Regions from separate parts of the Clostridium sp. 1001283B150225_161107_B6 genome, predicted to be linked through region 1. Evidence: predicted binding sites of a transcription regulator. Region 1 holds the regulator's gene; the other holds the start of a gene.
What was found. Region 1 encodes LexA, which represses DNA repair genes until DNA is damaged. Its sites were predicted from a motif close to CNAACANNTGTTNG; they were not measured.

Region 2: the regulator LexA is predicted to act here: its motif matches at 1,584-1,597, upstream of I2H39_RS02170 (putative DNA modification/repair radical SAM protein).

What each region holds. Positions count from the first base shown of each region.
Region 1 covers NZ_JADNMD010000001.1:129,887-134,281, reverse strand. Annotated here, with positions in the region: gene atpH (ATP synthase F1 subunit delta) at 1-186, opposite strand, end outside; gene atpF (F0F1 ATP synthase subunit B) at 179-670, opposite strand; gene atpE (ATP synthase F0 subunit C) at 695-919, opposite strand; gene I2H39_RS00660 (F0F1 ATP synthase subunit A) at 973-1,662, opposite strand; gene I2H39_RS00655 (LysM peptidoglycan-binding domain-containing protein) at 2,117-2,416, opposite strand; gene lexA (transcriptional repressor LexA) at 2,599-3,213, shown strand; gene rsfS (ribosome silencing factor) at 3,327-3,677, opposite strand; gene yqeK (bis(5'-nucleosyl)-tetraphosphatase (symmetrical) YqeK) at 3,628-4,266, opposite strand; gene nadD (nicotinate-nucleotide adenylyltransferase) at 4,271-4,395, opposite strand, start outside.
Region 2 covers NZ_JADNMD010000001.1:460,296-464,690, reverse strand. Annotated here, with positions in the region: gene sigK (RNA polymerase sporulation sigma factor SigK) at 1-217, shown strand, start outside; gene galE (UDP-glucose 4-epimerase GalE) at 367-1,383, shown strand; gene I2H39_RS02170 (putative DNA modification/repair radical SAM protein) at 1,668-3,215, shown strand; gene I2H39_RS02165 (TIGR03915 family putative DNA repair protein) at 3,235-4,020, shown strand; gene I2H39_RS02160 (YifB family Mg chelatase-like AAA ATPase) at 4,258-4,395, shown strand, end outside.

The DNA.
Region 1 (4,395 bases):
AAACTCGGGTTCCCTGAACACCTTCTCAATCACGGCATGCTTACTTTTCGCGGGAACCACCGGGCTTATTAGCACCTCCGGAAGTTCCGGATTCTCCTTAAGCAGCTCTGCCGCCTTCCTGACCATTTCTTCCGGTATGCCCAGCTCATATAAAACAATGGCATACATCCTGGCTGTCTCAGTCATTTCCTTCACCTGATTCTGCTAAAAAGCGGTTGTATAGGTTCCTGTCGCCGTCCGGTCCGCTCTGCTCGCTGATTAACCTGGCGGCAGCTGTCATGGCCAGACCGGCCACACCGGCCTTTAAGTCATTCATGGCCTTCTCGCGCTCCAGGGCAATGGTTCTGTCCGCTTCCTCCATCTTCCTGGCAGCGTCTGCCCTGGCCTGGGCCAGAATCTTCTCATACTCCGCGGCAGCCCTGTTCCTGGCATCCTCGATGATTCTGGAAGCTTCCTGGTCCGCATTGCCGATGGAAGCCTGGTACTGCTCTTTCATCCGGCAGGCTTCCGTCTCCCTGTTCTTTGCTTCGTCCAGGTCGTGCTCAATCATCTGCTGCCTCTCATCCAGTATCCTGCGCACCGGACCAATCAGGAAGTGCTTCATGAACAGGTATAAAACCAGAAGGTTGATAACCGTAAAGGCTACATTCCAAATGTTTAAATTTAACATATTAAGCCGCCTTCCTGCTGTAAATTATTTTAAAAACAGAATGATTAAAAGGCCGATGACAAAGCCGTAAATAGCGGTTGCCTCAGCGAGGGCGCATCCCAGCAGCAGCGCCTTGGTAATCTTGCCGTCTGCCTCAGGCTGTCTTGCAATGGCGTCCACTGCCTTGGAGGTGGCCAGACCAATACCAATACCTGCTCCAACACCTGTAATAACTGCAACACCTGCTCCTAATGCGATTAATCCTGTCATAATAAGACTCTCCTTTTTCTCTCAATTTTTTCTTTTTCCATAAGGCTGCAAACTTAATCCTCAATGGCTTCTTTTATATATAATGATGTGAGGAACACAAACACATATGCCTGTATCACTCCGTCAAATATATCAAAATAGAAGCTGAATGGCAGCGGCACAATAAGCGGCAGCAGATGCTTGATAAGCGCCATGACAACAATGGCGCCCAGCACGTTGCCGAACAACCGCATGCACAGGGACAATGGCCGTATAAACAGCTCCAGCACATTGATTGGCGCTATGATGGCAATGGGCTCCGCAAAGCTTTTTATCCATCCCTTGATACCCTTCCTGCGGATGCCGGCCACTTCCACCAGCACGATACTCATCACAGCCAGGGAAACAGTCACATTCAAATCCTTGGTCGGCGACTTGAAGCCAAGAAGTCCAATCATATTGGCGATTCCTATGTATATCACCACGGTAATCAGATAGGGTATATAATCCCTGCCTTCCTTTCCCAAAAGCCCTTCAAAGAAATCATAGATAAAGGACATGCCGCTTTCCAGGGCAGCCTGCTTTTTGCTTATGTTCCTTACCTTTAGGCCATGGACCAGTATCAGGGAAGCCGCCATCATAATTGCCATGATAATCCACGTCACCACCACGGATTCCATCACATCAATACCGCCGAACAGCGGTATGGTGAACACCACATTGCAGTTAAGCTCTTCCATCAGTGATTCCACTAAACCGTTCATACTAAACAACCCCCTTTCTCTTCTCGTTTGCTTTTGCCTATTATAGTCATCTGGTTTAATAATTTCAAATACATATTATTTATAAATTGATAATATAAATGTTATGAAAATGAAAATGTAACAAATCCCGGCCCATTTTATTTTATAATTTGTATATTATATCACGACACATATGATTGATTTTCACAGCATCTTAACGTCAAGAAAGAAATTTGTATCATTTTGCACAATAAAAGGTTATAAAATTATATAATCTGGAACTTTTGGAAATTTCCGGGTGAAAATGTAACCGAAACGCAGGAGAAAGCCGTATGAAGATAATACCTGCAAGACAATAAAAACCCTTGGAGCCGGCCGGATATCCCCAAAGGTTTTTGACATATTTCATTTAAATGTCTTTCTTTTCAGATGTCTTTCTTTCTATATATATTATATGTCCGCAGGCTGGTATTGTTTACTCAAAATACACCACAGTCAGATACTGCCCTGCATGGATGGTGTCCTTCTTCAGTCCATTCATCTGCTTGAGCTGACTCACATACTCGTCCATACTCATGGAACTGCCCTCCCTGTACTGGCTGGCAATCCCCCACAGACTGTCACCTTCCTGGATACGGACACTCTTATAATAGGGAGTGGTCCTGTTCCCCTCCTCCTTAGCCATGGAAGTAAACATGGTGCGTCCCATAATAATGGAAACAAACAGTAAAACCGTAAAACATGTAGCTGTCAACCTTCTCTTTCTCACTCTCATATGGCAACCTCCCTGAGGCGGTTCCTTCTTGCGCGCAATACAGAACGTCTGTTCTTTTGTATATTCATACTATACTACCAGAACAAATGTTTGTCAAGGGCTGCAGGCAAAAAAACGAACAAAGGTTTGCATTTTCATCGAACATATGTTACTATAAATATAGAAAACGCAGGAGGTTGATTATGGCACAGGATAAAATTACTTCTAAGCAGCAGGAGATTTTAGAATACATCAAAGATACCATTTTAAAGAAGGGATATCCGCCGGCTGTGCGGGAGATTTGCGAGGCAGTACATTTAAAGTCCACCTCTTCCGTCCACTCCCATCTGTCCTCCCTGGAGGAAAAGGGCTACATACGGCGTGACCCCACCAAACCCAGGACCATTGAGATTTTAGACGACACCTTCAACTTTAACCGCAGAGAGATGGTAAACATACCTCTTATCGGAACCGTTGCCGCCGGAGAACCCATCCTTGCAGAGGAGCGGATTGAGGATTACTTCCCATTTCCTGCAGAGATTCTTCCCAACGCGGAGACGTTCATGCTGACGGTCAAGGGAGAAAGCATGGTGGGCGCCGGAATCCTGCCCGGCGACAAGCTGATTGTGGAGCAGTGTCCCACTGCTGCCAACGGAGAGATTGTGGTGGCCCTGGTAGATGACTCAGCCACTGTCAAACGTTTTTATAAGGAGAACGGGCATTACCGCCTCCAGCCTGAGAACGACGCCATGGAGCCCATTATTACGGATTCCGTGGAGATACTGGGCAAGGTGATTGGACTGGTCCGCATGATGTAGGCGCGGGTGCCTTTTATACCCCCCACAGAAAGAACGGATATACAGAAGTCCCATACAGGCAGACTTCGTATATCCGTTCTTATCGTTTCCCAACTAGTTTCAGTTCCTATTGATTACAGCTCGTTCACATCCACAAACGTCTTTCCATCCCTCCAGATTCGCTCCAAATCGTAGAACAACCTGTCTTCCCTGCAGAAGATGTGGACAATTACATCCTTGTAATCCATCAGAATCCAGTTTGCATTCTGGTAGCCCTCAATCTGCTTGCACTCACAGCCGGCCTTTTCCAGGATTTCTTCCACATTATCAGCCATGGCCTGCACCTGGTTGGCATTGCTTCCGTCAGCAATTATAAAATAATCCGCCAGGACGGATACGGACTGGATATCAATGATTTTGATGTCCTCCCCCTTTTTATCGCTGAGAGCCTGATATGCCAGTTTCACCATTTCTTTTGAGTTCATCGCGTTCTCCTTTCACTTTCTTAAAATATTCATATGCCTGCTCCGTCATAGGGTCAATGCTTCCGCCCTTTTTTTCCAGATAATCCAGGGTTCCCGCCAATATGGCATACATGGTCTCATCCAGGTCCTCATAGGCCATCCGCCTTATTACCGGCAGATTCTCGGCCTTGTAGCGCCTGGGTTCTATATAATCCGCTATATAGAGGATTTTATCCAGGATTGTCATGTCCGGCCTGCCGGTGGTATGGCAGCCAATGGCATCCAGGATTTCCGGGTCCGTAATCTGGTACTTGTGCTCTGCCAGCCATTCCCCGTATTTTGCATGAAGCACGGGCAGGGCCTTGTACTCTGCATCCGTCACTTCCAGACCATGTTTCAAACATTTTTTTAATATGATATCATCCGAATACCGTTTCCCGCAGTCATGCATCAGTCCGGCCAGCTCCGCCTTGTCCAGGTCGAAACCGTAGCGCATGGCAAGATTCATGCAGGTGTAGGACACGCTCAGGGAATGCTCGTAGCGCATGGGCGCCAGCTTTCTCTTAAGGTCTTTCCTGAATATCATAATCTGGCTGCATTGGTTCTCCATACAATCACTCTCCTTTGCCGTCCAGGACCGGGTTCTCTACGCCGAACCTGTATAGTCCATGGTCCATAATATATTCTTCCACTGCATCCGGCACAAATCCATGGATAGAATACCCGTCAGCCACAGCCG
Region 2 (4,395 bases), 330 kb from region 1:
TTTAAAACAGGATGTAAAGGAGCTGTATGAGGCCTTTGAGTCCTGTCTGACAGAGACGGAGAAGACAGTTCTGGGGATGCGCTACGGATTGTACCGTGGTAAGGAACATACCCAGCGGGAGATTGCCGGTAAACTGGGCATCTCCCGTTCCTATGTGAGCCGGATTGAGAAAAAGGCCATAGAGAAGATACGGACAGAGTTTGCAAAACACGGTTAAAGGGTGCCATTCAAAAAATATTGTAAAAAGATAGAAGAATTGTGCATTGTTTTATGATAGCTTTCCCTTTATACTAGTCATAGCAGGCGGAGCAGCTTAACCTGTTCCGCCTTTTTGCAGCAATCAATTGTTCGTAAGGAGGAGATACCATGGCTATTTTAGTGACTGGTGGCGCCGGCTATATCGGAAGCCATACCTGTGTGGAACTGCTGACAGCGGGTTATGATGTGGTGGTAGTAGATAACCTTTATAACTCCAGCGAGAAGGCACTGGAACGAGTGGAGAAGATAACAGGCAGGAAGGTAAAATTCTATGAGGCGGACCTTCTGGACCAGCCTGCCCTTAAGGAAGTGTTTGACAGGGAAGAGTTTGATTCGGTCATCCATTTTGCAGGCCTTAAGGCAGTAGGTGAATCTGTGCGCAAGCCCCTGGAGTATTACCACAACAATATCACCGGCACCCTGATTCTCTGCGATGAGATGCGCAGCCATGGAGTCAAGAACATTGTATTCAGTTCATCGGCCACCGTGTATGGGGACCCGGCTGAGATACCCATTACCGAGAACTGCCCCAAGGGAGAGATTACCAATCCCTACGGACGGACCAAGGGAATGCTGGAGCAGATACTGACCGATTTACATACGGCGGACCCGGAGTGGAACGTAGTGCTTCTGCGCTATTTCAATCCCATCGGCGCGCATGAGAGCGGACTGATTGGAGAGGACCCCAAGGGAATCCCCAACAATCTGGTTCCCTATATTGCCCAGGTGGCAGTGGGAAAGCTGGATCATCTGAATGTATTTGGCGATGATTATGACACGCCGGACGGCACCGGGGTCAGGGATTACATCCATGTGGTGGACCTGGCAAAGGGCCATGTAAAGGCAGTGCTTAAGCTTAAGGATAAAGAGGGCGTCAGCATCTATAACCTGGGAACCGGCGTTGGCTACAGTGTGCTGGATGTGCTCCATGCATATGAGAAAGCCTGCGGCAGGACTTTAAAATATGAGATTCAGCCCCGCCGGGAAGGGGATGTGGCCACCTGTTATTCCGATTCAGCCAAGGCAAAGCGCGAGCTGGGCTGGGTGGCAGAGAAAGGCATCGAGGATATGTGTGCTGATTCCTGGAAGTGGCAGTCCATGAATCCGGATGGGTATAGGGATTAAGGACAGGACGGGGACAGAATCAGGTTCCATTGATGCATGCATTGATTTTATGAATATATAGAAGGCCTGTGGCCGGTTTCATGTCGAAAAATTCGGCGTGAACGGCTCCGGGCCTTTTTATTATGGTTTTGTGTCCGCTGCCCGGGGCTGAGAATTTCCGGGTATGTAATTCCGGGAAGGATAAAAGGATGCAGCCAAAAAGAACAAATGTTCGTTTTTGGTTGCATTTATCCCGGCATTGTGTTATACTGTCAGAACAAACATATGTTCTGGATGGTGATAACATGCTGATACAGGAAAATCTAAGCGTACAGGAAAAGTTAAAGATACTTACGGATGCAGCCAAGTATGATGTGGCCTGTACATCCAGCGGAGTAAGGAGGAAGGGAAAGGCGGGCAGCATAGGAAACACCTCGGAGTCCGGAATCTGCCACAGTTTTTCGGCGGACGGCAGATGTATTTCCCTTCTTAAGATTCTGTTTACCAATCAGTGTATCTATGATTGCAAATATTGTGTGAACCGCTGTTCCAATGACGTGGTGCGGACTGCCTTCACACCGGATGAAGTGTGCAGGCTTACCATTGAATTTTACCGCAGGAATTACATTGAGGGCCTGTTTCTGAGTTCAGGCATCCTGTATACGGCCAATCATACCATGGAACAGATTTATGAGACACTTTACAAGCTCAGGAACCAGTGGCATTTCAACGGATACATCCATGTGAAGACCATACCTGGGGCTGACCCTGAGCTGGTGGAGCGCATGGGCTTCCTGGCTGACCGTATGAGCATCAACCTGGAGCTTCCCACGGCAGAGGGACTTAAGAACCTGGCTCCAGGGAAGACCAGGGATAAGATATTAAAGCCCATGCGCCAGGTGCAGCAGGGCATTACGGTGTCCGGCCATCTCCTGGGATATGACAGGGAATTTAAGAAACCCTATGCCACGGAACGGGCTGGTTTTGCAGGAGGCGCTGCCCTGATTCGGCCGGAGCTGGCAGAGCCGGGCGCATTGCTGTCTGGCAGCCACGGGATGTCCGGCGGGGGAGATTATTTTCCGGGTAATGGAGAGAAGGACAGGCAGGGGGATGGGGGCGGAGGCCGGAACCTTCCCGACTGGCAGTATGCCAGGACGCCCTTTGTACCTGCGGGCCAGAGTACCCAGATGATTGTGGGAGCCACCCAGGAGAACGATTACCAGATGATGGCTGTCACCCAGGCCCTGTATGAGAATTACGGCCTTAAACGGGTATTCTATTCCGCCTATGTGCCGGTCAACGACGACAGCTGTCTTCCTTCCGTGACTGCAAGACCTCCCCTGTTAAGGGAACACAGGCTTTACCAGGCGGACTGGCTGCTGCGGTTCTATGGATTTAAGGCAGAAGAGCTATTATCTGAGGAACAGCCCAATTTCAATGTATTTCTGGACCCCAAGTGCGACTGGGCCCTGCGCCACCTGGAGCAGTTTCCGGTGGAAATCAACAGGGCCTCCTATGGTGAGCTTCTCAGGGTTCCAGGCATGGGGGTGAAGTCGGCCCAGAGGATTATAAACGCCAGGAAGCAGGGCGGGCTGCAGTTTGAGGATTTAAAGAAGATGGGGGTGGTCCTGAAACGGGCCAGGTATTTCATCACCTGCAAAGGACGCATGATGGAAGGCGCCAGACTGGACCAGGACTATATCACGGCCTGTCTTGTGGGAGATGAGAGGCGCAAAGCCTGGGACATTGAGAACAGGGACAGCTTCCGCCAGTTATCCCTGTTTGACGACATGCATCTGGAGATGCCTGTGACAGGCGATGACCAGTATGCTGCGGTGACAGGAAGCTTGTAAGGATACAGGAGGTGGCGATATGACGGTTTATATGTGCGAGGACTGGCTTGAAGGGATTCTATGCGGCGTATACGATGCCTGGGCGGACCCGGCTGGTCATGAAAATGTCCGGCTGGCCGTAAAGGGTGAGTATGAGGAATTGGAGCTTTTTGCAGAGTACAGGGATGTGCCGGTCTGCCCGGAGAAGGCAGAGAAGGTTATCCGTTCCGTGTGCAGAAAGCTTTCCCAGGAGATATACAGGAAGGTGTATACTGCCTCCCTGAGCCAGGACAAAGACCGGGCGGATAAGATATACAGGTTTCTGATAGAGGCGTTCCGGTATGGTCCCTCTGTGCTGGACATGCTTCAGCTGCCGGCCTGTTATGACATATTTGAGCTGTGCCGGAATGTTTACAATGAAAATCATCTCCTCACGGAATTCCTGCGCTTTTCAGAGACACAGGGGGGCATACTGGTGTCACGCATTGGGCCGAAAAACGATGTTATGACCCTTCTGGCGCCTCATTTTGCAGACAGGCTTCCGGAGGAAAACTGGGTCATTTACGATGAGAACCATAAAAGGGCGGCAGTCCATCCCGCAGGCTGTTCCTGGTTTCTGGCAAACCAGCCCCTTGAACCGGAACAGGAGCACAGCGACCAGGGGTGGAGCTGCTGGCTTAAAGAGCGGACAGACGAGGAAACCTATGGGGACATGTGGCGCATGTTCTGCGATACCATTGCCATCAGGGAACGGCATAATCCGGCATGTCAGAGAGCCCATCTGCCCCTGCGTTTCCGGCCTTATATGACGGAGTTTAAAAAATAGCATGGTTCATAGCCGGGACCCATAGCCGGGTTTCATGAATTGGCTTTACGAAAAATAGTCCATATTGCCCTTGTAATTCCGAGCTTCTTTTAGTATAGTGATTATATCTTTCATTCAGGAGGATAGGGTTCTTCCTATCCTGTCTTATGTTTTAATCCGGTACGGTATCGTGCCAAAGTTCCATTTGATTTATGAAAGTATATTACATGAAGAGTACAAGTTGAAAGGGGCGGATGGATGTTTACGCAAATTAACAGCGGAGGAATACGGGCTGTGGAAGGCGTCCTGGTTTCGGTGGAGGCAGATGTGTCTGACGGCCTTCCTGGGTTTTCCATATCAGGACAGCTGGCTTCGGAGGTAAGGGAGTCCCAGGAA